Regions from separate parts of the Rhizobium quercicola genome, predicted to be linked through region 3. Evidence: predicted binding sites of a transcription regulator. Region 3 holds the regulator's gene; each other region holds the start of a gene.
What was found. The regulator PhoB, encoded in region 3, activates phosphate uptake and scavenging genes when phosphate is short. The targets are predictions, from matches to a motif close to TGTCATNNANCTGTCAT.

Region 1: a site for PhoB is predicted at 8,386-8,402, ahead of LRX75_RS07295 (esterase-like activity of phytase family protein). Genes of this name have one in related genera too.
Region 2: a site for PhoB is predicted at 7,340-7,356, ahead of phnC (phosphonate ABC transporter ATP-binding protein). Genes of this name have one in related genera too.

What each region holds. Positions count from the first base shown of each region.
Region 1 is NZ_JAJOZR010000004.1:93,893-104,004, reverse strand. Features, by position in the region: gene LRX75_RS07330 (phospholipase D family protein) at 1-859, shown strand, start outside; gene LRX75_RS07325 (ATP-dependent Clp protease proteolytic subunit) at 1,009-1,641, shown strand; gene clpX (ATP-dependent Clp protease ATP-binding subunit ClpX) at 1,936-3,213, shown strand; gene LRX75_RS07315 (YbhB/YbcL family Raf kinase inhibitor-like protein) at 3,292-3,855, opposite strand; gene LRX75_RS07310 (helix-turn-helix transcriptional regulator) at 3,955-4,773, opposite strand; gene lon (endopeptidase La) at 5,215-7,635, shown strand; gene hupB (DNA-binding protein HupB) at 7,912-8,187, shown strand; gene LRX75_RS07295 (esterase-like activity of phytase family protein) at 8,496-10,112, shown strand, end outside.
Region 2 is NZ_JAJOZR010000008.1:62,018-72,129, forward strand. Features, by position in the region: gene LRX75_RS13425 (D-ribose ABC transporter substrate-binding protein) at 1-239, shown strand, start outside; gene LRX75_RS13430 (DeoR/GlpR family DNA-binding transcription regulator) at 396-1,241, shown strand; gene phnF (phosphonate metabolism transcriptional regulator PhnF) at 1,257-1,988, opposite strand; gene phnG (phosphonate C-P lyase system protein PhnG) at 2,144-2,548, shown strand; gene phnH (phosphonate C-P lyase system protein PhnH) at 2,545-3,135, shown strand; gene LRX75_RS13450 (carbon-phosphorus lyase complex subunit) at 3,139-4,242, shown strand; gene LRX75_RS13455 (alpha-D-ribose 1-methylphosphonate 5-phosphate C-P-lyase PhnJ) at 4,239-5,138, shown strand; gene phnK (phosphonate C-P lyase system protein PhnK) at 5,135-5,908, shown strand; gene phnL (phosphonate C-P lyase system protein PhnL) at 5,938-6,690, shown strand; gene LRX75_RS13470 (DapH/DapD/GlmU-related protein) at 6,687-7,307, shown strand; gene phnC (phosphonate ABC transporter ATP-binding protein) at 7,431-8,294, shown strand; gene phnD (phosphonate ABC transporter substrate-binding protein) at 8,324-9,319, shown strand; gene phnE (phosphonate ABC transporter, permease protein PhnE) at 9,407-10,112, shown strand, end outside.
Region 3 is NZ_JAJOZR010000003.1:171,880-181,991, reverse strand. Features, by position in the region: gene LRX75_RS06015 (substrate-binding domain-containing protein) at 1-100, shown strand, start outside; gene pstC (phosphate ABC transporter permease subunit PstC) at 241-1,725, shown strand; gene pstA (phosphate ABC transporter permease PstA) at 1,722-3,044, shown strand; gene pstB (phosphate ABC transporter ATP-binding protein PstB) at 3,059-3,874, shown strand; gene phoU (phosphate signaling complex protein PhoU) at 3,930-4,640, shown strand; gene phoB (phosphate regulon transcriptional regulator PhoB) at 4,834-5,517, shown strand; gene LRX75_RS05985 (GcrA family cell cycle regulator) at 5,678-6,250, opposite strand; gene LRX75_RS05980 (aspartate aminotransferase family protein) at 6,793-7,992, shown strand; gene argF (ornithine carbamoyltransferase) at 8,089-9,006, shown strand; gene LRX75_RS05970 (Hsp33 family molecular chaperone) at 9,214-10,112, shown strand, end outside.

The DNA of each region.
Region 1 (10,112 bases), on a different contig from region 3:
CATGGTGCTGCCGATCGGCTCGCTGCGCACCCCGCATCGGCACTATCTTCCGCGCCTGCGCCGCAAGCTCGCCCGGCTCGCACGCGGCAAGGGCGGCCGGCATTATCTCGGCCATGTGGAGCAGGCAGCGGCCGAGCCCGGACTCTTTCACGGCCGCGGCGAGTTGCGGTTCACCGGCGACATCACCATCAAGGCCGATCCGCCGGAAAAGGCGCATCTTGAGCGTCGCCAGAACTGGCTGATGCAGGAGTTGCTGCCGCACATCACCGCGGCGGGGCAGAGCGTGACGATCATCTCGCCCTATTTCATTCCCGGTGCCGACGGCGTGAAGGAGCTGTGCGGACTGGTGACACGGGGCGTCGATGTGGCGATCCTCACCAATTCGCTCGCCGCCACCGATGTTGCCGCGGTGCACGGCGCCTATGCCAACTACCGCCGCAAGCTCGTGGCGGGCGGTGTCGCGCTCTACGAGCTGAAGGCGGTGCAGGAGGCGACGGAGACGCAGCGCATCTCGCTCTTCGGATCGCGCGGAGCGAGCCTGCACACCAAGGCCTTCACCATCGACGGGAAGGGCGCCTTCGTCGGCTCCATGAACTTCGATCCGCGTTCCGCGTCGCTCAACACCGAGATGGGCGTGCTCTTCACCTGCCCCTCGCTGGTGGCCGATGTCGATGCGATCTTCGCGCTCGAGACCCATCCGGGCACGAGCTTCCGTCTGTCGCTCGAGGACGGCAAACTCTGCTGGAACGACGAGGCGCAACACTGCTCGCGCATGCTGGACCGTGAGCCGGATGCCGGTTTCTGGCGGCGGGTGACGGCCGCCGTCATCGGCTACCTCCCCATCGAATCCCAGCTCTGACGCCACTTTCGGGCAAGCGGTCCTCGTTAACGTTATAGATGGCAGCCGACTTGAAGTGCCTACCTCTGACACTCTATGTAAAGGGGCAGAGATATTCGAATGATTCCGATACGCGAAGTGCTCGCGCATTCCTGAGACGAAGGGCTGACATGACAAATCCCGTTGATACCGCTATGGCGCTCGTGCCGATGGTCGTCGAGCAGACCAACCGTGGCGAACGCTCCTACGACATCTTCTCGCGCCTCCTGAAGGAGCGCATCATCTTCCTCACCGGCCCTGTGGAAGATCATATGGCGACGCTGGTCTGCGCCCAGCTCCTCTTCCTCGAGGCTGAAAACCCGAAAAAGGAAATCGCAATCTACATCAATTCGCCGGGCGGCGTCGTCACGGCCGGCATGGCCATCTACGATACGATGCAGTTCATCAAGCCGGCCGTCTCGACGCTCTGCGTCGGCCAGGCCGCCTCCATGGGCTCGCTGCTTCTGGCCGCCGGCCACAAGGACATGCGCTTCTCCACGCCGAACGCCCGCATCATGGTGCACCAGCCCTCCGGCGGGTTCCAGGGCCAGGCATCGGACATCGAGCGTCATGCCCGCGACATCCTGAAAATGAAGCGTCGCCTGAACGAGGTTTACGTCAAGCATTGCGGACGGACCTATGAAGAGGTTGAACAGACGCTTGATCGTGACCACTTTATGACCTCTGACGAGGCGCTCGCCTGGGGCGTGATCGACAAGGTCATCACCTCGCGCGAAGCCATGGAATCGGCCATCGAAAGTTGAGCATGGCTTTTGTGTCGCGAATGATGCATTTGTGACACAATTGTAACTTCCAAGGGTCTTTATCCCTGGACCAAAGCCGTTACTATCAACCGTTAATGCTATGTTGAGTTCTGGCAATCTAGCATCCGGTTTTCGATGGGAGATAAGTTGCCGCCGGCGCGCGCGAAAGCGCGTCCGGTTCGTACTCCCGGAAGCAAAGCACATTGACGCCGAACGGCGCGCCAGTCTGCGGAGCGGTTTGAGTGGTTCGTTGCGTCCCGCAGGGGACGCGCGGCGTGCTGGAAGGAAAGTGAAATGAGCAAAGTCAGCGGCAGCAGCGGCGGTGACTCCAAGAATACCCTCTATTGTTCCTTCTGCGGCAAGAGCCAGCACGAAGTCCGGAAGCTGATTGCCGGACCGACCGTCTTCATCTGCGATGAATGCGTCGAACTGTGCATGGATATCATCCGCGAGGAGAACAAGACCTCGATGGTGAAGTCCCGCGATGGCGTTCCCACGCCGCAGGAAATCATCAAGGTTCTCGACGAATACGTGATCGGCCAGCAGCAGGCCAAGCGCATCCTGTCTGTCGCCGTCCACAACCATTACAAGCGCCTGGCGCATTCGGCCAAGGGTAGCGACATCGAGCTGGCCAAGTCGAACATCATGCTCGTCGGCCCGACCGGCTGCGGCAAGACCTATCTCGCCCAGACGCTGGCCCGCATCATCGACGTGCCCTTCACCATGGCGGATGCGACGACACTCACCGAAGCCGGCTATGTCGGCGAGGACGTCGAGAACATCATCCTGAAGCTGCTTCAGTCGGCCGACTACAACGTCGAACGCGCCCAGCGCGGCATCGTCTATATCGACGAAGTCGACAAGATCTCGCGCAAGTCCGACAATCCCTCGATCACCCGGGACGTTTCGGGCGAGGGCGTGCAGCAGGCGCTTCTGAAGATCATGGAAGGCACGGTCGCTTCCGTTCCGCCGCAGGGTGGACGCAAGCATCCCCAGCAGGAATTCCTGCAGGTGGACACGACCAACATCCTGTTCATCTGCGGCGGCGCCTTTGCCGGCCTCGACAAGATCATCTCCGCCCGCGGCGAAAAGACGTCGATCGGCTTCGGTGCCTCGGTCAAGTCTCCCGAAGACCGCCGTGTCGGCGAAGTCCTGCGTGAGCTGGAGCCGGAAGATCTGGTCAAGTTCGGCCTCATTCCCGAATTCATCGGCCGTCTGCCCGTTCTGGCGACGCTCGAGGACCTCGACGAATATGCGCTGATCCAGATCCTGTCGGAGCCGAAGAACGCCCTGATCAAGCAGTATCAGCGCCTGTTCGAGATGGAAGACGTGGAACTGACGTTCCACGAGGACGCGCTGCGCGAAATCGCCAAGCGCGCCATCATCCGCAAGACCGGCGCCCGCGGCCTTCGCTCGATCATGGAGAAGATCCTGCTCGACACGATGTTCGAACTGCCGACGCTGGAAGGCGTCCGCGAAGTCGTCATCTCCGACGAAGTCGTCAAGGGCTCCGCCCGCCCGCTCTACATCTACTCGGAGCGCACGGACGAGAAGGCCAACGTTTCGGCCTGATGTGATTTGGAGAATGAAGGAAGGGCTCGCAGCGATGCGGGCCCTTTTTCGTTCGTGGTGTGGTCCGCCTGTTGGTGCCTACCTGTTATAGACGGCGGTAAGGCGGGCGGTGGCGATCGTCGTGCTGCCGATCATGAAGCCGGCAAGGGCGTTGCTGGCATCCTTCGGTAGATCCAGTGCCTCGACATTGAGGGCGTGTACTGAGAAGATGTAGCGATGCACGACGCCGGAAGGCGGGCAGGCACCTCCGAATCCGACACTACCATAGTCGTTCTTCAATTCGACGGCACCTTTGGGAAGGGCCTCCGTACCACTTGCGCTGGCGGCCAGCCTAGTCTCTCCTACCGGAATGTTCACGATATTCCAGTGCCACCAGCCCGATCCCGTCGGCGCGTCGGGGTCATAGGCCGTGACGGCGAAGCTCTTGGTGCCGGCCGGCGCACCCGACCAAGACAATTGCGGAGACGTGTTGCCCCCGTCGCAGCCAAACCCCTTGAAGATTTGAGCGGAAGAGAGCCGGCCGCCCTCGCTCATGGATGTGCTCGTCACTCGAAACTCCTGCGCCTCAGCCTGCGCGGCGGAACTCCCGAGGAGAGTAAGGCCGATGAGGATCGACCGGACGTTTATAAATGCGGAAGACATGCTTATGTCCCTTTCTGAAGATGATTCAACACACCTTCAGACTATCCTTCCGCACCGGCTGCTGCTTTCGTCCAACCTTCAAAGTTTGTCGAAAAACGCTCATTCGTCTGCGATGCGGATCGCGCGGGGCTGGATGCCGAAGCGCTTCCGGAAGGAGTCGGAGAAGTGGGACTGCGTTTTGAAACCGCATTCGAGCGCGATTTGCGAGACAGGAAGTCCGGTCGTCTGCAGCAGCGAAAGGCCCTTCTCCAGTCGCGTGTTCTGCAGGATCTTCGAAAATCCCTGTTCCGATCGTCCGAGCCAGCGGCGAAGAGTCGCCTCGCTCATGGCGAAATGGTCCGCAACTTCGGACGCCCGCCACGGATGGCTCAGATCGGTCTCCAGCAGACGGCGCAAGCGGATCATAGGCTGATGATCCGCTTGTGCTGGCAGGCGCACGCCGAGATGCCGCAGCCAGATGAGAGGTTCGAGGAGGCGGTGACGCCGGATGGCCGGCGGCAGGTCCGTCGCCAACAGTGTGTCCCGTATGATGTCGAGAATGACGCCCGGCTGCTGCGGTTCGGCCCGGATGATCTGTATGCCGGGTGGAGCCGACCGAGGGTTTTGCTCGGGAAAGACCGAGTTGAGAAGGTCTTGGGTGAAATAGACACCTTCGGCACGGTAGGTCGCGTTCAGCACCGGTCGATTCTCCAGCGTCACGATGGAGCCGGGCGGGAAGACGAGTAGGTCTCCCTCACAGCCGATGATCTCGCCGTTGACGGGACACGCAACACGCTTGGAGCCGACGCCGATGAAGCACAGGAAAGCGAGCCCGATGAAGAGGTCTGAAAAGGTTGCCGCCGTTGCCTGGCTGATCGACAGCAAGGTAACGTTGCTTGTCTCGAAGAACTCTCCAACGGGACGGGAATGAAGGTTCACGCACGCTCCGGATCAAGACGTTGATGAACGTGAAAAAGCTTCCGACCATCAGGTCGCGGCACTATATGGTCGCAGATTGGGTCGTGAGGTGCAAGGCAGCGGGACTTTCGTCGCTTCTCGTAATTCAGTACGTTCTTCCGTTCCTTCGTTTCGGCCAATGATTACAGCATTGCTAAATCACCCGGGCAGCGCGATGATATGACGGTTTCGTGTCTTGGGGCGGTGGTTCGAATCATGAGGCTTGCGGTTGCGTGGCAAGGCCCGCGACAGTCACGTAGCCTCTACTGTGCGATACGCTTCGATGGCCGTCGGGTCAGGCGGTCGGAGGGTTGAAAACGGGTCTCGTAACCTCCACTTCTGACAGTGAAGAAAGTGATGACCGGAAGCACCCTTGACGTGCTTCGGGTAACGCTCCCGGAAACGGGACGGAAAGGAAATGACATGACGAACAAAACGTCTCCGGCAGCCGAGAGCGGGACCTTCCCAGTCCTTCCCCTGCGTGACATCGTGGTGTTCCCCCATATGATCGTGCCCCTCTTCGTGGGTCGCGAAAAGTCGATCCGTGCCCTGGAAGAGGTCATGGGCACCGACAAGCAGATCATGCTTGCGACCCAGATCAACGCCGGCGACGACGATCCGGAGCCCTCCGCGATCTACCAGATCGGCACCATCGCCAACGTGCTGCAGCTGCTGAAGCTGCCCGACGGCACCGTTAAGGTGCTGGTCGAAGGCCGCTCGCGCGCCGAAATCGACGGCTACACCCGCCGCGAGGAATTCTACGAGGCGATGGCGCATCCGCTGGCGGAGCCCGCCGAGGATCCTGTCGAGATCGAGGCGCTGTCGCGCTCCGTCGTCTCCGAGTTCGAGAGCTATGTGAAGCTCAACAAGAAGATTTCGCCCGAGGTCGTCGGTGCCGCCAGCCAGATCGAGGATTACTCGAAGCTGGCCGATACGGTCGCCTCGCATCTCTCCATCAAGATCGTCGAAAAGCAGGAAATGCTGGAGACGACGAGCGTGAAGGGGCGTCTGGAAAAGGCGCTCGGCTTCATGGAAGGCGAGATCTCTGTTCTTCAGGTTGAGAAGCGGATTCGCTCGCGCGTCAAGCGCCAGATGGAGAAGACCCAGCGCGAATATTACCTGAACGAGCAGATGAAGGCGATCCAGAAGGAGCTCGGCGACGGCGAGGAAGGCCGCGACGAGATGGCCGAACTGGAAGACAAGATCAACAAGGCCAAGCTCTCCAAGGAAGCGCGGGAAAAAGCCGACGCCGAGATGAAGAAGCTGCGCCAGATGAGCCCGATGTCGGCGGAAGCCACCGTCGTGCGCAACTATCTGGACTGGCTGACGGGCATTCCGTGGAACAAGAAGTCGAAGGTCAAGACCGACCTCAATGCCGCCGAAAAGGTGCTTGAGCTCGATCACTTTGGCCTCGACAAGGTCAAGGAACGCATCGTCGAATATCTCGCCGTGCAGGCGCGTTCGCAGAAGATCAAGGGTCCGATCCTGTGCCTCGTCGGTCCTCCGGGCGTCGGCAAGACCTCGCTCGCCCGCTCGATCGCCAAGGCCACCGGCCGCGAATATATCCGCATGGCGCTCGGCGGCGTGCGCGACGAGGCCGAGATCCGCGGTCACCGCCGCACCTATATCGGCTCGATGCCCGGCAAGGTCATCCAGTCGATGAAGAAGGCGAAGAAGTCCAACCCGCTCTTCCTGCTCGATGAAATCGACAAGATGGGCCAGGATTTCCGTGGCGATCCGTCGTCGGCCCTGCTCGAGGTGCTCGATCCGGAACAGAACGCAACGTTCATGGACCACTATCTGGAGGTCGAGTACGACCTTTCGAACGTGATGTTCATCACCACGGCGAACACGCTGAACATTCCCGCGCCCCTGATGGACCGCATGGAAGTGATCCGCATCGCCGGCTACACGGAAGAGGAAAAGCTGGAGATCGCCAAGCGGCACCTCCTGCCGAAGGCCATCGCCGACCACGCCCTGAAGCCCGCCGAATTCTCGGTGACGGATGGCGCGTTGATGGCGGTGATCCAGACCTACACCCGCGAGGCGGGCGTGCGCTCCTTCGAGCGCGAGCTGATGAAGCTCGCCCGCAAGGCGGTGACCGAAATCCTCAAGGGCAAGGCCACCAGCATCCAGGTGACGGCCGAGAACATTCATGACTATCTGGGCGTTCCGCGCTTCCGCCATGGCGAGGCCGAGCGCACCGATCAGGTGGGCGTGGTTACGGGTCTGGCCTGGACCGAGGTCGGCGGCGAACTGCTGACGATCGAAGGCGTGATGATGCCTGGCAAGGGCCGCATGACGGTGACGGGCAACCTGAAGGACGTGATGAAGGAATCGATCTCGGCGGCGGCCTCCTATGTCCGCTCGCGCGCCATCGATTTCGGCATCGAGCCGCCGCGTTTCGACACGAGCGACATCCACGTCCACGTTCCCGAAGGGGCGACCCCGAAGGACGGTCCCTCGGCCGGCGTCGCGATGGCAACCGCCATCGTGTCGATCATGACGGGCATTCCGGTCGACAAGAACGTGGCCATGACGGGTGAAATCACCCTGCGCGGCCGGGTTCTGCCCATCGGCGGCCTGAAGGAAAAGCTGCTCGCGGCGCTGCGCGGCGGGATCAAGAAGGTGCTCATTCCGGAAGAAAACGCCAAGGATCTGGCGGAGATTCCGGACAATGTGAAGAACAACATGGAGATCATCCCGGTGTCGATGATCGGTGACGTTCTGAAGCACGCTCTGGTCCGCATGCCGGAAGCCATCGAATGGGATCCGGCAAAGCATGTCGCGCCGGTCAAGGTCGCGGCCGATACGGACGAAACCACGACCGGTTTCGCCCACTGACGACGCATCCCGGGGAGGCCGCAATGCGGCTTTTCCGGACACGCCCGGACGGGCGGCGTGACTGATTCTCCGGCGGGATGAAGGTGCCCTTGCACCGTTATTCATCGCTTAAACAGTGGAAGACCGGCCTCTGCGCCGGTCTTTTTTCGTAAAATGCGCCGCAAAGCCTTGCATTTCCGGGCATTCGGCGCGATTGGGTTGCCAAGGCGACCGCTGCGACGATGGCGCGGCCGCCCGAAAACAAGTCGTTTCGGACCAAGTTGAAAGGGTGGAAACATGAACAAGAATGAGCTCGTATCGGCTGTTGCCGAAAAGGCCGGCATCACGAACAAAGAGGCAGCTGCTTCTGTCGAAGCACTGTTCGACGTGATCCAGGGTGAACTGAAGAACGGCGGCGACGTTCGCCTCGTCGGCTTCGGCAACTTCACCGTGAGCCGCCGCGAAGCCTCCAAGGGCCGCAACCCCTCCACCGGTGCGGAAGTCGATATCCCTGCACGCAACGTTCCGAAGTTTGCGGCCGGCAAGGGCCTCAAGGACGCCGTGAACTCCTAAGGCAGATCCGGGCGGAGCGGTGCGCTTCCGCCCCGGGATCCTGCTTTTTTGCAAGGTTCACGGCCGAGCGCCGCGCATCCCCCCAAGCGGATGCCGACTGGCTGCTCGATCATCATAAAGCGCTGCTGCGCAGGAGGAGACGGCCCATGCCGCGCTCCTCACCTTCAGGCCCGGGTTTTCCCGGGCCTTTTTCGTCCCTGTCATTCCTCTGTCATGCGGGCGCTTCACAAATCCCGGGATTGTGCCGGGCGCGACGATGCAAGCGGCACGCGGCGCGAACCGCCGTCTGAACGCCGAGGGGATGTCTCATGAAAACCGTATCCGTCACCGCCGCACTCGCGGCCCTGCTTGCGACCTCGGTTGCCGGGATGGCCTGCGCCGAGCCCGTCTTCAACCGCATCTCGTCCTTCGCCGTCGCGGACAATCTGCCGGCTGCAACCGACCGCAAGACCGTGACCTCGGCGGAAATCGTGACCGCGACGGATGACGGCAAGACGCTGATCTATTCCGACAGTCCGCTGAAGGCCATCGGCTTCATCGACATCACGGATGCCGCGGCGCCCAAGGCCGGCGGCATCGTCGCCTTCGATGGCGAGCCGACCTCGGTGACGGTTGCCGGCACCAGGGCGCTGGTCGCCGTCAACACGAGCCCCGACCGCGCCAACCCGTCGGGCATGCTCGCCGCCGTCGATATTGCCGGCCGTAAGGTGACGTCGAGCTGCGAACTTGGCGGCCAGCCCGACTCGGTCGCGGTCAACAAGGATCGGACGCTCGCCGCCGTCGCCATCGAGAACGAGCGCGACGAGAAGGTCAACGACGGCGCGCTGCCGCAGATGCCGGCCGGCGACCTCGTCATCGTGAAGCTGAACGACGGCACGCCGGATTGCGCCACGATCCGCCACGTGTCGCTCACCGGTCTTGCCGCTGTCGGCGGCGACGATCCCGAGCCGGAGTTCGTGTCCTTCAACGGCCGCGACCAGATCGCGCTGACGCTGCAGGAAAACAACCATATCGTCATTCTCGACGGTCGCTCGGGCGCGATCGTCTCGCATTTCTCGGCCGGCACGGTGGATCTCGACACGATCGACACCAAGCGCGACGGCAAGCTTTCCTTCACCGGATCGCTCAACGGCGTGGCCCGGGAGCCGGACGCCGTGAAGTGGCTCGATGACGACAGGCTGGTGGTGGCGAACGAGGGCGACTGGAAGGGCGGCTCGCGCAGCTTCACCATCTTCGACACCAGCGGCAAGGTGCTCTACGAGGCCGGTGCGAGCTTCGAGCATGCGGCCGCGGCCATCGGGCACTATCCCGAAAAGCGCTCCGCCGCCAAGGGTATCGAGCCGGAGGGCCTTGAGGCCGCGACATTCGGCGAGGATCGGCTGTTCTTCGTGCTGGCCGAGCGCGCCTCGCTCGTCGGCGTTTACAAGGATACCGGTGCCGCGCCCGAACTGCTGCAGCTTCTGCCCTCGGGCATCTCGCCGGAAGGCGGTGTCGCCATTCCCGGCCGCAACCTGCTGGTGACCGCCAACGAGGCCGATCTCGTCGAGGACGGCGCCGCGCGCTCGCATGTCATGATCTACGAGCGCAAGGAGGGCAAGCCGGCCTATCCGCAGATCCGCTCCGTGGAGAAGGACGGCGTGCCGATCGGTTTCGGTGCCCTGTCGGGTCTGTCGGCTGTCCCGGGCGAGCCCGGCAAGCTCTACGCGGTCAGCGACTCGGTCTACGGTGCCGAGCCGCGCATCTTCACCATCGACACGACCAGGAGCCCCGCTGAGATCACAGACGCCCTGACGATCACCCGCGACGGCGCTCCGGCGCAGAAGCTCGACATCGAGGGCATCGTTGCGACAGGCGACGGCTTCTGGCTCGCCTCCGAGGGCAATTCCGACAAGCTGGTGCCGCATGCGCTGTATCAGGTGAACGCG
Region 2 (10,112 bases), on a different contig from region 3:
TCAAGGTCGGCGGCTTCGACGGTTCGCCGGATGCGGTCGCTGCCATCAAGGCCGGCGAACTGCAGTACACCGTGCTCCAGCCGGTCGCCGTCTTCTCGGAAGAAGCCGTGAAGCAGGCCGACAGCTTCATCAAGACGGGCGCGACCGGCGCCAAGTCCGAAAAGCAGCTGTTCGATTGCCTGCTCATCACCAAGGACAATGTCGACAAGTACTCGGCCCCCTTCGTCCTCGACAAGTAAGCCTTCGATACCAGGGAGGGTGCCGCCCGCGGCACCCTCCTTCCACCGGCAGTCCCCCATCGTCGCGGCGTCCCGCGGCCGCATCCTTTCGAACGGGTTTTCAGTTAGAGGTTTTATGCGCTAGGACGCATGCAGAGCGAACAGAGGGGCAACCGGATGACGAACAAGACAACCGTCGGTCAGTTCATGTCCGAGCTTCCGAGCGACAGCCGCCATGCCCGCCAGATCGTGCGCCGCCAGCTGATCGCCGAGGCCGTGATGGCCGAGGGGTCGATGCGGATCGAGGATCTGACCGACCGCTTCGGCATCAGCCTGATGACCGCCCACCGCGACGTCGACGAACTCGTCAGCCGCGGCCTCTTCCGCAAGACCCGCGGCATCGTGACGGCCGCCCCGACGAGCCTCATCGAATCCAGCGACGTCTACCGCTCGAGCCGTCAGGCCCGGGAGAAGGCCGCGATCGCCCAGGCGGCGATGACCTTCATCGAGCCGGGACAGGCGATCTTTTTCGACGACAGCACCACCGTGCTGCAGATGGCCCACCACCTGCCGGAAAAGGTGCCGCTGACGGTCATCACCAATTCGCTGAACCTCATGAACGACCTGAAGGCCGTGCCGGACGTGACGCTGCTCGGGCTGGGCGGGCAGTTCTACAACTGGTGCAACGCCTTCATGGGGCGCATGACCATCCGCGAGATCGAGAAGCTGCGGGCCGATACCGTGTTCATGTCGATGTCGGCCATTCTCGACGACGTCGCCTTTCACCAGTCGCCGGAAATGGTGGAGACCAAGCGGGCCATGTTCGACAGCGCCGCCATGCGCATCCTTCTGGCGGATCACACGAAATTCGAGCGCCGGGCGCTCTATTCCTTCGCCGCGCTCACCGAATTCGACCTCGTCATCGTGGACGACAACATCGCGCCGGAGCATCTGGAGCGCATGCGCTCCAAAGGCATCAACCTGATGGTCGCGCCGGTGGACCGGCCGAAGGCCGGGAGATAGACGGCGGTTGCTGGCTCAGACGTTTTCCGGAGCGACGAAGACCAGTTCCATGCGGTCGGCGAGGAAGCGCGTGCGGATCGCCTGCACCGGCCGGTCCTCGAGATCGACATCCACGGCATGGGTGACCAGCACGATCGCATCGCCCGCGCAGGAAAGCGCATCGGCGTCGCCCGAGGAGACGCGTTCGGCCGTCAGCCGCGTCTCGCGCCGGCGATAGTCGGCAAGTCCGCAGCGGCGCAGCGCCTGGGTGATCGAGCCCTCCTGCGCATAGGCCGCGATGATGCCGGGGAAACGTTCGGCCGAGAAATGCGAGGTGGAGCGGGACAAAGGCACGCCGTCCACCACCGCCATATGATCGAGCCGGTGAAGGGGCGCGCCCGGCGCAAGACCGAGCAGCCGTGCCATGGCCCTGTCGGCCGCCACCTTCTGCGAGCCCACGAGCCGGCCCGAGGGCTCCAGCGACTGGCGCATCATGTTTTCGGAAAACCGCGCCCGCGCGCCGATCGGATAGGAAATGCGCGGCGCGACCGGATTGACGAAGGTGCCACGCCCCCGCTCCGCCCGGACGATTCCCTCCGCTGCGAGCGCCGCGATGGCGCGGCGCACCGTGTGGCGGTTGACGCCGTAGTCGGCGGCCAGATCCGTTTCCGGCGGCAGGCGGTCGGTCACGCCTTCTTCCAGGATCGACGCGCGGATGCCGTCGGCGACCCGCCGCCAGCGTGAGATGCCGTCATCCTGTCCGTCCAAAGGCAATCTCCTGCGCGTGTCATAGCGGCGTCATGATCTCAAGGTTATAAATCAGATCAAGATTGGTTGTCTACACAAATAGACAAATAGGATCCGGGATGACCAGACACGATGAGACACAGGGCCGCAAGCGCGCGCTCGACGCCATGGCCTCGATGCCGGCCGATCTTCTGGGAGAACGCTACGGCGCGATCGCGAAGACCGCACCGGCTGCCATTCCCGTCCGCGGCCCGGAGATCGGCGCCGTGATGGTGCGCGGACGGATCGGCGGCGGCGGGGCCCCGTTCAATCTCGGCGAGGCAAGCGTGACACGGGCGACGGTGAAGCTCGACAGCGGCGAGGTCGGCCATGCGATCGTTCTCGGCCGCGACACCGAAAAAGCCCGCATGGTCGCGCATCTCGATGCCCTCGGACAGCTCGCCGCCTGGCAGGCCGTGATCGAGACGGATGTCGTCGCACCGGCGCTGGCGCTCGACGCCGAGGAGCGTCGCCAGCGCGCGGAAGAAACGGAAGCGACGCGTGTCGATTTCTTCACACTGGTCCGGGGAGAAGACCGATGAGCCTCACCATGGTCGATGGCGGTTTCGCCGAGCCCGTCTTCGGATCGCAGCGCGCCTTCCGCGCGCTGATGGATGCCTTCGCCCGACCGGGAAGCATCGCCGATCTCTCCGGCCTTGCCTCACCTCCGGCGCCGATGGCGCCTGCGGCCGGCGCGATCCTTCTGGCGCTTGCCGATGCGGACACGCCCGTCTTCTTCGAGGCAGACATGCCGGAGGCGAAGGCCTGGGTCGGCTTTCACACCGGTGCTGCGGCAACCGCGGATGCGCCATCGGCGCGCTTCGTCCTTCTCGCCGATGACAGCGATTGCGACGGCTGGAACCGGTTCGCGGTCGGCACGGCGGACTATCCGGATCGCTCGGCAACACTGCTCCTCCCTGTCGCAGCGCTTCATGGCGGGCGGCCCCTCACCCTTACCGGCCCGGGCATCGAGACCACGACCGATATCGCACCGCAGGGTCTGCCGGCAGGTTTTGCCGATGTCATGGCCGCCAACCGCGCGGGCTTTCCGCTCGGCTTCGATCTCGTCCTCGTCTCGGGCGACGCAGCGCTGGCGCTGCCGCGCACCACACGCATTCAGGAGGCCTGAGCCATGTATGTCGCCGTCAAGGGCGGGGAAGCCGCCATCGAGAAGGCGCACCGGCTGCTCGCCGACCGCCGCCGGGGGGACCGGTCGGTTCCCGCTCTCTCGCTCGAGCAGATCGCCGGACAGCTCTCGCTTGCCGTGGACCGGGTCATGGCCGAGGGATCGCTCTACGATCCCGAGCTTGCCGCCATGGCCGTGCGCCAGTCGCGCGGCGACATGATCGAGGCGATCTTTCTCATCCGCGCCTATCGTACGACGCTGCCGCGCTTCGGCGCCACGCGGCCGGTGGAGACGGCGACGATGCGGATCGAGCGGCGCGTGTCGGCCACCTACAAGGACATTCCCGGCGGACAGCTGCTCGGGCCGACCTTCGACTACACCCACCGCCTGATCGACCCCGACATGGCCGGCGACCACCCCGTCGAGCCCGGCGCGCGGCGGGCGGTTGCCGAAGACGCGGCCTACCCCCGCGTGACGGATATCCTCAACGGCGAAGGCCTGATCGAGCCGGATATCGCGTCCGACGCCGAGCCCGGCGACCTCACCCGCGACCCGACCGGCTTTCCCGCGGGCCGTGACCTGCGGCTGCAGGCGCTGGCGCGCGGCGACGAAGGCTTTCTGCTGTCGCTCGGGTATTCGACCCAGCGCGGCTACGGCCGCACGCATCCCTTCGTCGGCGAAGTGCGCATCGGTCTCGTCGATCTGGAGATCGACCTGCCTGAACTCGGCTTTGCCGTCAATATCGGCGCGATCCGTGTCACAGAGTGCCAGATGGTGTCGCAGTTCAAGGGCGGCGGGCAGGATGGTCCGCGCTTCACCCGCGGCTACGGTCTCGTCTTCGGGCAGTCGGAGCGCAAGGCCATGTCGATGAGCCTCGTCGATCGGGCGCTGCGCGCGGACGAGTTCGCCGAGAACCGGGTGGCCCCGGCGCAGGACGAGGAGTTCGTCCTCTCCCATTGCGACAATGTCGAAGCCACCGGCTTCGTCGAGCACCTGAAGCTGCCGCATTATGTGGACTTCCAGGCCGAACTCGACCTGCTGCGCATGCTGCGGCGGGAGCACGCGGCGGAAAAGACCGCCGAGACGGACCGACAGGAGGCCGCGGAATGACCTTGCCCGCCTATAACTTTGCCTATCTGGACGAACAGACCAAGCGCATGATCCGCCGCGCGATCCTCAAGGGCATCGCCATTCCCGGCTATCAGGTGCCGTTCGCCTCCCGCGAGATGCCGATGCCCTATGGCTGGGGCACGGGCGGCGTGCAGGTGACGGCGGCCATTCTCGGGCCGGACGACGTCCTCAAGGTGATCGACCAGGGTGCCGACGACACGACCAACGCCGTCTCCATCCGCGCCTTCTTCGCCAAGACGGCCAATGTGGCGACGACCACGAAGACGGCGGAGGCGACGATCATCCAGACCCGCCACCGCATTCCGGAAGAAACGCTGCGGGCGCACCAGACCATCGTCTTCCAGGTGCCGATCCCCGAGCCGCTGCGCTTTCTCGAGCCGCGCGAGACCGAGACGCGGGTGATGCACGGGCTGGAGGAATACGGTCTCGTGCATGTGAAGCTCTACGAGGACATCGCCCAGCACGGCCATATCGCCACCACCTATGCCTATCCGGTGAAGGTCGAGGGCCGCTACGTCATGGACCCCTCGCCCATTCCGAAATTCGACAATCCGAAGCTCGATCGTTCCCCCGCCTTGCAGCTGTTCGGCGCCGGCCGCGAGAAGCGCATCTATGCGCTGCCGCCGTTCAGCCAGGTCACGAGCCTCGATTTCGAGGACCACCCCTTTACCGTCCAGACCTTCAGCCGCCCCTGCGCGCTCTGCAATGCGACGGGAGTCTATATGGACGAGGTGGTGACCGACGACCGCGGCGGGCGGATGTTCGTCTGCTCCGACACCGACCATTGCGAGACGCGCCAAGCGGACGGCCACACGGGTTCCGGCCTGCCGCAGATCGGGGACCACGCATCGAAGGCGCAGGAGACCACGCAATGACCGATCCCATTCTCTCCGTCCGCGGCCTCGAAAAGCGCTACGGGTCCTTCATCGGCTGCACCGACGTCTCCTTCGACGTCTGGCCGGGCGAGGTCGTCGCCATCGTGGGCGAATCCGGCTCCGGCAAGACGACGCTGCTCAACTGCATCTCCGGCCGGCTGGAGCGCTCGGCCGGCGAGATCCGCTACCGGATGCGCGACGGGCGTTTCCCGGATCTGGCCGACCTCTCGGAAGCCGAACGCCGCTTTCTGATGCGCACAGACTGGGGCTTCGTACACCAGAACCCGGCGGACGGGCTGCGGATGCGCGTTTCGGCCGGCGCCAATGTCGGCGAGCGGCTGATGGCGGTCGGCGAGCGCCATTATGGCGATATCCGCCGCACGGCCGGCGACTGGCTGTCGCGCGTGGAGATCGCCGCCGAGCGGATCGACGACCAGCCCATCGCCTTCTCCGGCGGCATGCGCCAGCGCCTGCAGATCGCCCGCAACCTCGTCACCCATCCCCGGCTGATCTTCATGGACGAGCCGACCGGGGGGCTCGACGTTTCCGTGCAGGCGCGCGTGCTCGATCTCCTGCGCGGGCTCGTCACCGACCTGCAGCTCGCCGTCGTCATCGTCACCCACGATCTCGCCGTCGCGCGGCTCCTGTCGCAGCGGATGATCGTCATGAAGGGCGGGCATATCGTCGAGGCCGGGCTGACGGACCGGGTGCTGGACGATCCGCGCCATGCCTATACCCAGCTTCTCGTCGCCTCCATTCCCGAATCCTGAGCCCCAGAAGCCCGAGCCGGAGTCCGCCGATGCCCCTCTCTTCCCTCCCGCCGACCCACCAGAGGATGCCGGACGGCGCGCTGCTCAGCGTGCGCGACGTCGCCAAATCCTTCGTCATGCATCTGCGCGACGGCGTCGTGCTGCCTGTGGTGGCCAATGTCTGCTTCGATCTCTTCCCCGGCGAATGCGTCGTTCTCGGCGGTCCCTCGGGCGTCGGCAAATCGTCCATCCTGCGGATGGTGTATGGCAACTACGCCATCGACCAGGGCTCCGTCCTCGTGCGGGATCCCGACAGCGGCGCGGTTCGCGATCTCGGTGCCGGCGATCCGCGCCTCGTTCTGGCCATCCGGGAGAACGGCATCGGCTATGTCAGCCAGTTCCTGCGCGCCGTGCCCCGCGTCTCCGCGGTCGAGATCGTCGCCGAACCGCTCGTGTCGCGCGGCGTCGAGCGGGCGGAGGCCGTTTCGCGCGCCCGCGACATGCTCTCCCGGCTGAACCTGCCGGAAACGCTGCACGGGCTTCCACCCGCCACCTTCTCGGGCGGCGAGAAGCAGCGCGTCAACATCGCCCGCGGCTTCATCACCGATCACCCCGTCCTCCTCCTCGATGAACCCACAGCCTCGCTCGATGCGGAGAACCGCGACGTGGTGACCGTCATGATCGGCGAGAAGCTCGCGCGCGGCACGGCAATCCTCGGCATCTTTCACGATCAGCCGGTGCGCGAGGCCGTGGCGACCCGCACCATCGACGTTTCCGCATTTTCCGCCCGAAAGGCTGCATGATGGCCAAGCTTTCCGAACATCATCCTGCGATCCACGAGACCGCCAGGGTCACCGACTGCCGGCTTGGCCGCTATGTCGAGATCGCCGAGCGGTCGCGTCTCGGCGAGGTCGCGCTCGGCGACTACTCCTATGTCATGGAAGACTGCGCCCTCTGGTGCGCGACCGTCGGCAAGTTCGTCAATATCGCCTCCATGGTGCGGCTCAACGCCACCAACCACCCGATGGACCGCGCCAGCCTGCACCATTTCACCTACAGGGCCGGCGACTATTTCGAGGGCGCCACGGACGAGGCGGACTTCTTTGCCGCGCGGCGGGCCCGGCGCGTCACCATCGGCCACGATGTCTGGATCGGCCACGGCGCGACGGTTCTGCCGGGCGTGACGGTGGGCAATGGGGCCGTCATCGGCGCGGGCGCCGTGGTGTCGCACGATGTGGCACCCTACACGATCGTCGGCGGCGTGCCGGCCCGGCTGATCCGCGACCGCTTCGCACGCGCGACGGCCGAGGGCATGGAGCGCCTTGCCTGGTGGGACTGGCCGCACGACAGACTGTTCGCGGCGCTCGAGGATTTCCGCACGCTGACGGGCGCGGCGTTTCTCGAACGCTACGCCGCCTGATGTCAGCGTCTGACGCAAAAGTTTCATGCGACCGTCACGCAACCATCATCGCTTGCCGCTCACAGTCCTTGGACGTGCAGCCGGCATGAGGTCGGCTTTCACGCTGCTGTTCGGGATCATATCATGACCGGGATTACCCCCATTGCGCTGTCCGTGACCCATCTGTCGAAACGCTATGGCGAGACGCGGGCGCTGAACGGCGTCAGCCTGATGCTGGAGCAGGGCGAGATGGTGGCGCTCATCGGCGCGTCCGGTTCCGGCAAGAGCACGCTCATCCGCCACATCGCCGGTCTCGAGATCGGCGACGGCGAGAGCGGACGGGTCGAGATCCTCGGCGCGGTGTCGCAGGCCGGCGGACGCATGAACCGGGAGGCCGCGCGCGGCCGCGTCGCCGTGATCTTCCAGCAGTTCAACCTCGTCGGACGGCTGTCCGTGCTGACCAACGTGCTCATCGGCCATCTCGGCCGCATACCCCGCTGGCGGGGCACGCTCGGCCTGTTCAACGCCCGGGAGAAGGACAAGGCCCGTGCGGCGCTGGCCCGCGTCGGCATTCCGCAGGTTGCCGCGCAACGCGCCTCGACGCTGTCGGGCGGCCAGCAGCAGCGCGCCGCCATCGCCCGAACGCTCGTGCAGGAAGCCCGCATCCTGATCGCCGACGAACCGATCTCGGCGCTCGATCCCTCGGCGGCCCGCCGGGTGATGGACGTGCTGGCCGATATTTCCCGCGAAGACGGCATCACCGTGCTCGTGTCGCTCCATCAGGTCGAATATGCGCGGCGCTATTGCCGCCGCACGATCGCCATGCGCGACGGCGCCATCGTCTATGACGGCCCGTCCACCGCCCTTTCCAACGATTTCCTCGCCGAACTCTACGGAGCGGCATCGGAAGAACTCGTCCTGCCGGATGCTGCCTCGAGCGGCCCGGCCGACCCCATGACGCCCACGGGCGTCGAGCCCAAACGCCAGGCGGCGCTCGCCACCGTCTGATCCGACATCACTGTCAACCGGAGACCACCATGAACGCGATCTTCAAGAGCATTGCGGCGCTTTCGCTCGCCGCCGCCCTCGGCCAGCAGGCGCTGGCCGCCGACACCATCAACTTCGGCATCATCTCGACCGAATCCCAGCAGAACCTGAAGACGGCCTGGGAGCCGCTGCTGGCCGACCTCAAGACCAAGACCGGTCTCGACGTGAAGCCCTTCTTCGCCTCGGATTATGCCGGCATCATCGAAGGCATGCGCTTCAACAAGGTGCAGGTCGCCTGGTATGGCAACAAGTCGGCCATGGAAGCGGTCGACCGTGCCGATGGCGAAGTCTTCGTGCAGAGCGTCGCCAAGAACGGCGATCCGGGCTACTGGTCGGTCGTCATCGTTCCCAAGGACTCGCCGATCCAGACGATCGACGAGCTTCTGACCTGCGACAAGTCCAAGAGCTTCGGTCTCGGCGATCCGAACTCCACCTCCGGCTATCTCGTGCCCATGACCTTCGTGTTCGGCGCCCGCGGCATCGACCCGAAGGATTGCTTCAAGACGGTGACCAACGCCAACCACGAGACCAATGCCATGGCGGTTGCCATGAAACAGGTCGATGCGGCGGCCAACAACACCGAGAACATGGCGCTGATCCAGCAGAACAAGCCGGATGCCTTCGCCAATATCCGCGAGATCTGGCGCTCGCCGCTGATCCCGTCCGATCCGATCGTCTGGCGCAAGGACCTGCCGGAAGAGACGAAGACCAAGCTGCGCGACTTCTTCCTGGCCTACGGCACCGCGACCTCCACCGGCGACGTCGCTCATGAGAAGGACGTTCTGGCCGGCCTGAAATGGGCGCCCTTCAAGGCCTCGACCGACAAGCAGCTCCTACCGATCCGCGTGATGGAACTGTCGAAGGCGATCTCCAAGATCGAAACGGACGCTTCCCTGTCGGCCGACGCCAAGGCCGAAAAGATCAAGCCGCTGACCGAGCAGAAGGCGAAGTTCGAAGCCGAACTCGGAACGGCCTCCAACGGCTGATGCCCCTGACCGGAGCGGGCGACACCGTCCGCTCCGGTTCTCTCTCGCTTCTCTCGCTCGCTGCCCGACCCATCAAGGACGACGCCCATGACCGACGTCATCGCCTCCACAGGTGTCACCAACGCCCGCTCGACGGCCGGCCAGACCGGCACGAAGCCTGGCCAGGGCAGCCTGCGCGGCTGGTTCGTCACGCTCGTTTTCGTCGGTGCGCTTGCCGCCAGCTGGGGACCGGCCGAAATGGGGCGGTGGACCTATCTCTTTTCGGATGCCGGCAACATGGCGGAATATGCCCGGGACTTCCTGAAGCCGGACTTCAAGGAGTGGGCTTCCTATCTCCGCGAGATGATCGTCACGATCCAGATCGCGCTCTGGGGCACCTTCCTCGCCGTGCTGCTCTCCATTCCCTTCGGCATTCTCTCCGCCCACAACATGGCGCCCTGGTGGGTGCTGCACCCCGTTCGCCGGCTGATGGACCTGTTCCGGGCGATCCACGAGATCGTCTTCGCCGTGCTCTTCGTCGTCGCCGTCGGCCTTGGGCCGTTTGCCGGCGTCATGGCGCTGTTCGTTCACACGACGGGCATTCTCGCCAAACTCTTCTCCGAGGCCGTCGAAGCGATCGATCCGCGTCCGGTCGAGGCGATCCGCACCACCGGCGCCTCCCGGCTGCAACAGGTCATCTTCGGCGTCATCCCGCAGGTGCTGCCGCTCTGGATCTCGTTTTCGCTCTATCGCCTCGAATCCAACATCCGTTCCGCCACCGTGCTCGGCCTCATCGGCGCCGGCGGGATCGGAC
Region 3 (10,112 bases):
CGGCCCGGAAAGCCCGCTGTCGGCCTATGGTCTCGTGTCCGCACCGGACGCAGAGCGCGAAGCCGACCGCAAGGCCTTTACCGACGGCACGCTGCTGTAATAGGAGCCGATCCGGAGACCCGGTCTCTTAAGGATCACCCCGCACGGCGCCTGAGCGCCGTGCGGGAGCCCCAACGTTCGAATGGCCGGCGTCCGATCTTGCAGCATGCGATGTCGTGAAACGACCGGGGGACCCAGACCATGAGCGCTTCTCTCCTCTTTCTCCTCGTCCTGCTCGTCGGCGCATCCGCCTTCGTCATGGGGCGTTCGCGGGCCATGGCCACGGCCGGCGGCAAGCTATCCTCGCTGCATTCTCTGCCCGGCTACCACGGCAGCTACGCCGCCATCTGGGCTCTGCTTCCGTCGCTCGTCGTGCTCGCCGTCTGGCTCGTCGCCGCACCGCCGATGATCGATCGCAGCGTGCTCTTCCATCTTCCGACAGAGGTCCTGAACCAGGGCAACGCTCCTGCCCAGCTTGCGCTCGGCCAGGTCAAGTCGGTTGCCCGCGGTCTCGCCCTTCTCTCGGACGCCGAGCGCAGTGCGCTCGACAGCGGCTCCATCAATCTTCGCGACGCCATGGGGGCCAAGGGCATTCCGCTGGCTGGCGCCGGCGAGCCCTGGATGATCGAGTCCGCCACGACCTTCAACAGGATGACGGCAAACAGCCATCTCGCCATGGCCGGGGTCGTGCTGCTGCTGGCCATCGGCGGAACGCTCCTGGCGCTCCGCGGCATCTCGCAGCGCTTCCGGGCCCGCAACCGTGTGGAGCAGGTCATTCTCGGCGGCCTGATCCTCGCTTCCTCCATCGCCATCCTCACCACCGTCGGCATCATCGGCTCCATGCTGTCGGAGGCCCTGCGCTTCTTCGCCTCCGTGTCGCCGATGGAGTTCTTCTTCGGCACGGTCTGGGATCCGCGCTTCGCCGCCGCCGGCCAGGCCGGGCAGGCCGGACAGTTCGGCCTCCTGCCGCTTCTCGCCGGCACGCTCTACATCGCCTTCGTCGCCATGCTCTTCGCCGTGCCGATCGGCCTCTTCGCCGCCATCTACATGGCGGAATATGCCAGCAACACGGTGCGCTCGATCGCCAAGCCGCTGCTCGAGATCCTCGCCGGCATCCCGACCATCGTCTACGGCTTCTTCGCCCTCGTCACGGTCGGCCCGTTCCTGCGCGATATCTCGGGCCAGCTGAACGGCCTCGTCACCGGCAACTATGCCAGCTTCATCCAGGCGCAGAGCGTTCTCACGGCCGGCATCGTTATGGGTATTATGCTGATCCCCTTCGTGTCCTCGCTGTCCGACGACATCATCACGCAGGTCCCCGGCTCGCTGCGCGACGGTTCGCTCGGCCTCGGCGCAACGCGATCGGAAACCATCAAGCGTGTCGTTCTGCCGGCAGCGCTTCCCGGTATCGTCGGCGCCCTTCTGCTCACGGCCTCCCGTGCCGTCGGCGAAACCATGATCGTGGTGCTCGCGGCCGGTGTCGCCGCGCGCATGCAGATCAACCCCTTCGAGCCGATGACGACCGTCACGGTGAAGATCGTCAACCAGCTGACGGGCGACCTGGAGTTCACCTCTCCCCAGACCCTCGTCGCCTTCGCACTCGGCATCACGCTCTTTGCCATCACGCTCTGCCTCAACATTTACGCGCTCTACATCGTGCGCAAATACCGGGAACAGTACGAATGACCGACATGACTTCATCGCTCGCCGGTGCGTCGCAGCGTCCCGCATCCACCCGTCGCGATATCGGCATCAAGCGCCGCTACGCCGCAGAACGCCGCTTCCGGGCCTATGGCATCGGCGCGATCTCCATCGGCATCTTCTTCCTCGGTCTCCTGCTCTGGACCGTCGTGTCCAAGGGCTACACGGCCTTCCTGCAGACCGAGATCGTCCTGCCGATCACCTTCAGCGAACAGGTCATCGACCCGAAGAACGAACGGGCGACCAATCCTGCCAAGCTGATGACGGCGAACTATCCGCTGCTGGTGCGCGATGCACTGGTGCAGAAGCTGGGCCTGGACCCGGCCAACCGGGCGGACGTCAAGCTGGCGACCGACATGGTTTCGGCGAGCGCCCGCACGCAGCTTCGCGACGTCGTCGTCGCCAACCCGGCCATCATCGGCCAGACGGTGCCGGTGGCCTTGCTGGCCGAGGGCAACATCGACTCGGCCAACAAGGGCCAGATCGACGTGACGGTGGACGAGGCCAACCGCAAGGTGAAGGACAAGCAGCTCGGCTGGATGCAGACGCTGTCGCAGGACGGCGCGATGACGAAGTCGTTCAACACGGGGCTCTTCACCTCTGGCGCCTCCTCGCGTCCCGAAGCCGCCGGCATTGGCGTCGCCGCGCTCGGCTCTCTCTACATGATGCTGATCGTGCTGGTGCTGTCGCTCCCGATTGGGGTCTCCGCCTCGATCTACCTCGAAGAGTTCGCGCCGAAGAACAAGCTGACCGACCTCATCGAGGTCAACATCAACAATCTCGCGGCCGTTCCCTCCATCGTCTACGGTCTGCTCGGCCTGTCGATCTTCATCAACTTCGCGGGCATGCCGCGCTCGGCAGCCCTCGTCGGTGGTCTCGTCCTCACGCTGATGACGCTTCCCACCATCATCATCGCCACGCGTGCGGCCCTGAAGGCCGTGCCGCCGTCCATCCGGGCTGCGGCCCTCGGCCTCGGCGCCTCGAAGATGCAGACCATCTTCCACCACGTCCTGCCGCTTGCCATGCCGGGTATCCTCACGGGCACCATCATCGGCCTGGCCCATGCGCTGGGTGAAACCGCGCCGCTGCTTCTCATCGGCATGGTGGCCTTCGTGGTCGACTTTCCGGGCTCGCCGCTCGAACCGTCCACGGCACTCCCGGTCCAGATCTACATGTGGGCCAACGAAGCCGAACGTGCATTTGTCGAACGGACCTCCGGCGCGATCATCGTGCTCCTGATCTTCCTGGTGGTCATGAACCTTGGCGCAATCCTGTTGCGGCGCCGCTTTGAACGACGCTGGTAGTGAGGTAGAAAACAATGAACATGATGTCAGAAGCGACTCTCGAAAAGGCGGTCGATCAGAAGATGAATGCTGTCCCTCACAAGATGATCGGCAAGGATGTGTCGGTCTACTACGGCGAAAAGCGCGCGCTCTTCGACGTGAACCTCAACATCCGGGAAAACACGGTCACGGCGCTGATCGGCCCCTCGGGCTGCGGCAAGTCCACCTTCCTGCGGACGCTCAACCGCATGAACGACACGATCGACCACTGCAAGGTCACGGGCAAGATCACGCTCGACGGCGGCGATATCTACGATCCCTCGATCGACGTCGTCGAATTGCGGGCCCGTGTCGGCATGGTCTTCCAGAAGCCGAACCCGTTTCCGAAGTCCATCTACGAAAACGTGACCTACGGCCCGAAGATCCACGGTCTCGCCCGCAGCAAGGCCGAGCTCGACGCCATCGTCGAGCAGAGCCTGCAGAAGGCCGGTCTCTGGAACGAGGTGAAGGATCGCCTGCACGAGTCCGGCACCGGCCTTTCCGGTGGCCAGCAGCAGCGTCTCTGCATCGCGCGCGCCGTTGCCGTCAGCCCCGAGGTCATCCTCATGGACGAGCCCTGTTCGGCGCTCGACCCGATCGCCACCGCCAAGGTCGAGGAACTGATCCACGAGCTGCGCGCCAACTATACGATCGTGATCGTCACGCACTCCATGCAGCAGGCCGCCCGCGTCTCGCAGCGCACCGCCATGTTCCACCTCGGCAATCTCGTCGAGGAGAACGACACCGACAAGATGTTCACCAATCCGGATGACCAGCGCACCCAGGATTACATCATGGGCCGCTTCGGCTGATCGGTCGACCGACCGACAGCCTTGCGCCCGTGACCGAACTCCAAGGACAGGATCCATGGCAACCCATATCGCATCCGTCTATGACGAAGACCTGAAATATCTCAGCCGCCGCATCTCCGAAATGGGTGGCCTTGCCGAGCAGATGGTGGCCGAATCCGTTCGCGCCCTCGTCAATGCCGATCTGGGCCTCGCCCAGAAGGTCATCTCCGACGACGTCGTGCTCGACGATGCCGAGCGCCAGATCGGCGAGAAGGCGATCGTGACGATTGCCAAGCGCCAGCCGATGGCGGCCGATCTGCGCGAGATCATGGGATCGATCCGCATCGCGGCCGATCTCGAGCGTGTGGGCGACCTCGGCAAGAACACGGCCAAGCGCGTCATTGCCGTCTCCAGCGCCAGCCTGCCGCGGCAGCTGGCCCGCGGCATCGAGCATCTGGCCGAACTGACGCTGATGCAGTTGAAGGAAGTGCTGGACGTCTACGCTTCCCGCTCGGCCGAAAAGGCAAAGGCCATTCGCGAGCGCGACGGTGAGATCGACGCGATCTACACCTCGCTGTTCCGCGAACTCCTGACCTACATGATGGAAGATCCGCGCAACATCACGCCCTGCACGCATCTTCTCTTCTGCGCCAAGAATATTGAACGCATCGGCGACCACGCGACCAATATCGCCGAGACGATCTACTACATGACGACCGGCGCGCAGCCGCTCGGCGAACGTCCGAAAGACGACTCGTCGAACACGGTCGGCGCACTCGCCACCTAAGCGCGGGGCGCGCGGGAGCCGGTCCGCTCCCGCGCCATCGCCGCCGGTCTTGGAGCCGGCAGACGTTCGGCTGGAGGTATGCAGCCATCCGGCGGTCTCTCGCCGCCACGCATGAAAACTGTCAACGATGATCGCCGCCCTCGGGTTCTGGCGAAAGCCTTGTCGCGTGACAAGGACACTACGGAGTCCAGAAATGCAGCCGAAAATTGCCGTCGTGGAAGATGAAGAAGCCCTGAGCGTTCTCCTGCGTTACAATCTCGAGGCCGAGGGCTTCGATGTCGACACCATCAACCGGGGCGACGAGGCGGAGGTGCGGCTGCAGGAACGGCTGCCCGATCTTCTGATCCTCGACTGGATGCTGCCCGGCGTTTCCGGCATCGAGCTCTGCCGCCGTCTGCGCCAGCGCAGCGAAACGGAGCGCCTGCCGATCATCATGCTGACGGCGCGCGGCGAGGAGAGCGAGCGGGTCCGCGGCCTTGCCACCGGCGCCGACGATTATGTGGTCAAGCCCTTCTCGACGCCCGAGCTGATCGCGCGGGTGAAAGCCATGCTGCGCCGCGCGCGCCCGGAGGTTCTTTCCTCGCTTCTGAAATGCGGCGATATCGAGCTCGATCGCGAAACCCACCGCGTCCACCGCAAGACCCGCGAAGTCCGCCTCGGGCCGACGGAGTTCCGCCTGCTCGAATTCTTCATGGCCTCGCCCGGCCGCGTCTTCTCGCGCTCGCAGCTTCTCGACGGCGTCTGGGGGCACGATATCTACGTGGACGAGCGCACCGTCGACGTCCATGTCGGCCGCCTGCGCAAGGCCCTGAACTTCTCCAACATGCAGGATGTCATCCGCACGGTCCGCGGGGCGGGTTACTCGCTGGAAAGCTGAGCCCGCGCCGACCACCAGAAGCGCAACGTTTCCAGGGGCGTCAGGCCGGTCGATCGGGCGCATCTTCGGGACAGGCGCAACCCCTCCATTATCCAGAACGAAAAAAAGGCCTTCTTCGTGCTCCGAAAAAGGCCTTTCACGTCGTGGGTCTCTGGAGCGCCTATCGCGCGCGGCGACGCTCGGCCGAGGGCTGGTAGGCCAGCTTGGCGTGGAAGGTGCAATAGGGCGAGCTGTCGGGCGAATCGTTGCCGCAGAAGTGAAACTCGTCCTTCATCGGGTCGCCGATCGGCCACTTGCAGGTGCGGTCGGTGAGCTGCGTCAGAACGAGCTTGCGCGACATCGGCACGACGACATTGCTGCCGGTGGCGCCGCTCGCTCCGCTGCCGGTCACCGTCAGTGCGGTCTCCGGTGCGAAGGCGCTTTCGGAGTCCTCGATGACGTTCATCGTGCTGACCGGGCGTGCCGTCGGACGCAACGGTGCGGAGCGCGGCGCCGCGTTGGCGACGACCGCTTCGGGAGCGGCCGGACGTGCGACGGCGACGGGACGCTTCGGGCGGGTTGCGCTCGGCGCGGCACCACCGGCCTTGGCGCGACCGGGAAGCGACAGACGGTGAACCTTGCCGATGACGGCATTGCGGCTGACGCCGCCGAGCTGTGCCGCGATCTGGCTCGCGCTCAACCCCTCGGCCCAGAGCTTCTTCAGTCTCTCCACCCGCTCGTCAGTCCAGTTCATTGTCGTCTCCGTTCCAGGCCGTTCACAAAGGACGAATCCCTCACCGCGTCCCGGATGGCTCCGAGACTGCAACGCCTTGACTCTTTTGGTGACTAGGTCCGCCGCATGCGTCTAGCAATTATTTACTAACCTAGAGACGGGGTGACTCCGTGACAAGAGTCCCATGAATCGACCCGAATCGATTTTTGGGTTTTCCCCAACTTGCTGTCACCGCGTGATATATTTGCAAGGTCTTTTCGCCGGAAAGCATCGCGGCTGAAAAACGCGCAAAAAGCCTGTCGTTCCGGGACTTTTGTTGACAGCGGCACGTGAAGTACCGATAGTGCGCTCGCCGCCCTCTGGGCGGTATTTTTACTGCAGAATTCCTGACGTCGGGATCGGTTTCCGGGCAGGATTTCGCAGCAACTCTAACGTGTTAGAGCGACCTTGACGCGTCATGGACGACGCGCGGCGCTCTAGTGTCGGGCCGGCGCTGCCGGTCTCTGCAGAACAGGTCGAACCTTCCCCGCAGCCCGCGCGGACAGGACGAGGAGATTGGCACGATGGCCGAGGCAACCCCGCTTTACGAAACCTACATGCGCGCGCCGCTGCGCTTCGAGCGCGGCGAAGGTGTCTGGCTGGTGGCGGAAGATGGCACGCGCTATCTCGATTTTGCCGCCGGCGTGGCCGTCAATTCGCTCGGTCACGCCCATCCCCATCTGGTGGCGGCGCTGAAGGACCAGGCCGACAAGGTCTGGCACCTGTCGAATCTCTACGAGATCCCCGGCCAGGAAAAGCTCGCCACGCGCCTGACGGACAACACCTTCGCCGACAAGGTCTTCTTCACCAATTCCGGCGCGGAAGCGCTGGAGTGCGCCATCAAGACCGCCCGCCGCTACCAGTTCGCCAAGGGCCGGCCGGAGCGCTTTCACGTCATCACCTTCGAAGGTGCTTTCCACGGCCGCACGCTTGCGACCATCGCAGCCGGCGGGCAGGCGAAATATCTTGAGGGCTTCGGCCCGAAGGCGCCGGGCTTCGTCCAGGTTCCCTTCGGCGACCTCGATGCCGTCAAGGCGGCGATCACCGAGGAGACGGCCGCAATCCTGATCGAGCCGATCCAGGGCGAGGGCGGCATCCGCCCGGCACCCAAGGCCTTCCTGCAGGCCCTGCGCGATCTCTGCGACGAACACGGCCTGATGCTGATCTTCGATGAAGTCCAGTGCGGCGTCGGCCGGACCGGCAAGCTCTTCGCCTATGAATGGTCGGGCATTTCGCCGGACATCCTAGCAGCTGCAAAGGGAATCGGCGGCGGCTTTCCGCTCGGCGCTTGCCTCGCGACGGAAGAGGCCGCCTCCGGCATGGTCGCCGGCACGCATGGCTCCACCTATGGCGGCAACCCGCTGGCCATGGCCGTCGGCAACGCCGTGCTCGACGTGGTTCTGGGCGAGGGCTTCTTGGAGCATGTCCGCGACGTCGCGCTCGTCTTCCGTCAGGGATTGGCCTCGCTTGCCGATCGCTTTCCCGATGTGATCGAGGAGATCCGCGGCGAAGGCCTCATGCTCGGTATCAAGGCGGCGGTTCCCTCGGCGGAGTTGCTGAAGGCGATCCGGGCGGAAAAGATGCTGGCCGTTCCCGCCGGCGAAAACGTCATCCGCCTGCTGCCGCCGCTGATCACGACCGCAGAGGAAGCCCGCGAGGGCCTTGCCCGCATCGAGCGCGCCAGCGAGACCCTGACGGCGGTCAAGCAGCGCGCCACGGCTTGAGGCCGAGACGGATACCGAAACCCAGGATTACCGACACCCATGCCCGCACACGGAGGCTGAAGCCCCGATGGGACAAGGACAGGACACCGCATTTCCATGGCTGATACCCGGCACTTCCTCGATCTCTCCGCCATGTCGGCGGAGAACCTACGCTCCATCATCGATGATGCGCGGGTGCGAAAGGCAGCGACCAAGGCCGGAACCGCCGAGAAGCCGCTGGCCGGCAAGATGCTCGCCATGATCTTCGAAAAGCCTTCCACCCGCACCCGTGTGTCCTTCGATGTCGGCATGCGGCAGCTGGGTGGCGAGACGCTGTTCCTGTCGGGCACGGAAATGCAGCTCGGGCGCGCCGAAACCATCGGCGATACTGCCAAGGTCCTCTCGCGCTATGTCGATGCGATCATGATCCGCACCACGGATCACAGCCGCCTTCTGGAGCTGGCAGACCATGCCACCGTGCCCGTCATCAACGCGCTGACGGATACGACGCATCCCTGCCAGATCATGGCCGACATCATGACCTTCGAGGAGCATAACGGCCCCGTGAAGGGCAAAACCATCGCCTGGACCGGCGACGGCAACAATGTGCTGCACTCCTTCATCGAGGGCTCGGCGCGGTTCGGCTACACGATGAAGATGGCCGTACCGCTCGGCTCCGAGCCCGACGACAAGATTCTCAACTGGGCGCGCAACAATGGCGGCAATGTCGTGCTGTCGCACGATCCGGAAAAGACGGTGGCCGGTGCCGACTGCGTGGTGACCGATACCTGGGTCTCGATGAACCAGGAGCACCGCGCGCGCGGTCACAATGTCTTCCAGCCGTATCAGGTCAATGCCGCCCTGATGGCGCGGGCGGACGAGAACGCGCTGTTCATGCACTGCCTGCCCGCGCATCGTGGTGAGGAAGTCACCGACGACGTGATCGACGGTCGCCAGTCCGTCGTGTTCGACGAGGCAGAGAACCGCCTGCATGCCCAGAAGTCGATCCTCGCCTGGTGCCTGGGCGCTCTCTGAGCACACGCCCCGAGCCTTGCATGGCTGAAACCTTGAAAAGCGGCATCCGGCTCCCGATTTAGGGGCAAGCGGATGCCACGGTTTTCTGCTGGCATTTCATATCAATCCAATAGAATGGAGTTGCGGCGTGCGATTCCCGGACCTGTCCGGGGCGCTGTCATCTGCGTTCGGGCTCGCCGCGGCGGGTCTTGCATCAGGAGGTTGGACATGGTGGACAAGGGACCAGATCTCGGCGAATTCGGCTATGCGGGCGACGATCGTGTCGTGCCTTTCCAGGTGGAAGGCCTCGACGTGCGCGGTCGCGCCGTCCAGCTCGGGCCGATGCTGGATGCGATTCTCGAACGTCACAATTACCCGCTGCCGGTCGCGCGTCTCGTGGCCGAAACGGTGGTGCTCACAGTGCTGCTTGGCACCTCGCTGAAGTTCGACGGCAAGCTGATCATCCAGACGAAGAGCGATGGTCCGGTGGATCTCGTCGTTGCCGATTTCTCGACCCCGGACCGTGTGCGCGCCTATGCCCGCTACGACGAGGAGGCCTTGGCCAGCGCCATCGAGAAGGGTGAAACCGATCCGCAGGCTCTGCTTGGCGAAGGTGTCCTCGCCTTCACCATCGACCAGGGCGAGTTCACCCAGCGCTATCAGGGCATCGTGCCGCTCGACGGCGCCTCGCTGGAAGAGATCGCTGGCGTCTACTTCCGCCAGTCGGAGCAGATCCCGACCAAGGTGCGCCTCGGCGTTGCCGAGCTTCTGGATCGCGACGAGAACGGCAAGCCGCGTCATCGCTGGCGGGCCGGCGGCATGGTCGCGCAGTTCCTGCCGGAAGCACCCGACCGGATGCGCCAGCCGGACCTGCATGGCGGCGACGGTGCCGAGAGCTTCGACGGCAGCGTGGACGACCTCTGGGACGAGGCCCGCGTGATGGTGGAAACGATCGACGCGGACGAACTGACGGACCCCATGGTCGGCACGGAACGGCTGCTCTTTCGCCTGTTCCATGAGCGCGGCGTGCGGGTCTATCCGCCGCAGGCCGTCTACGACCAGTGCGCCTGCTCGCGTGAGAAGCTGCGCGACGTCCTCGCCAGCTTCAGCCAGGAGGAAATCGACAG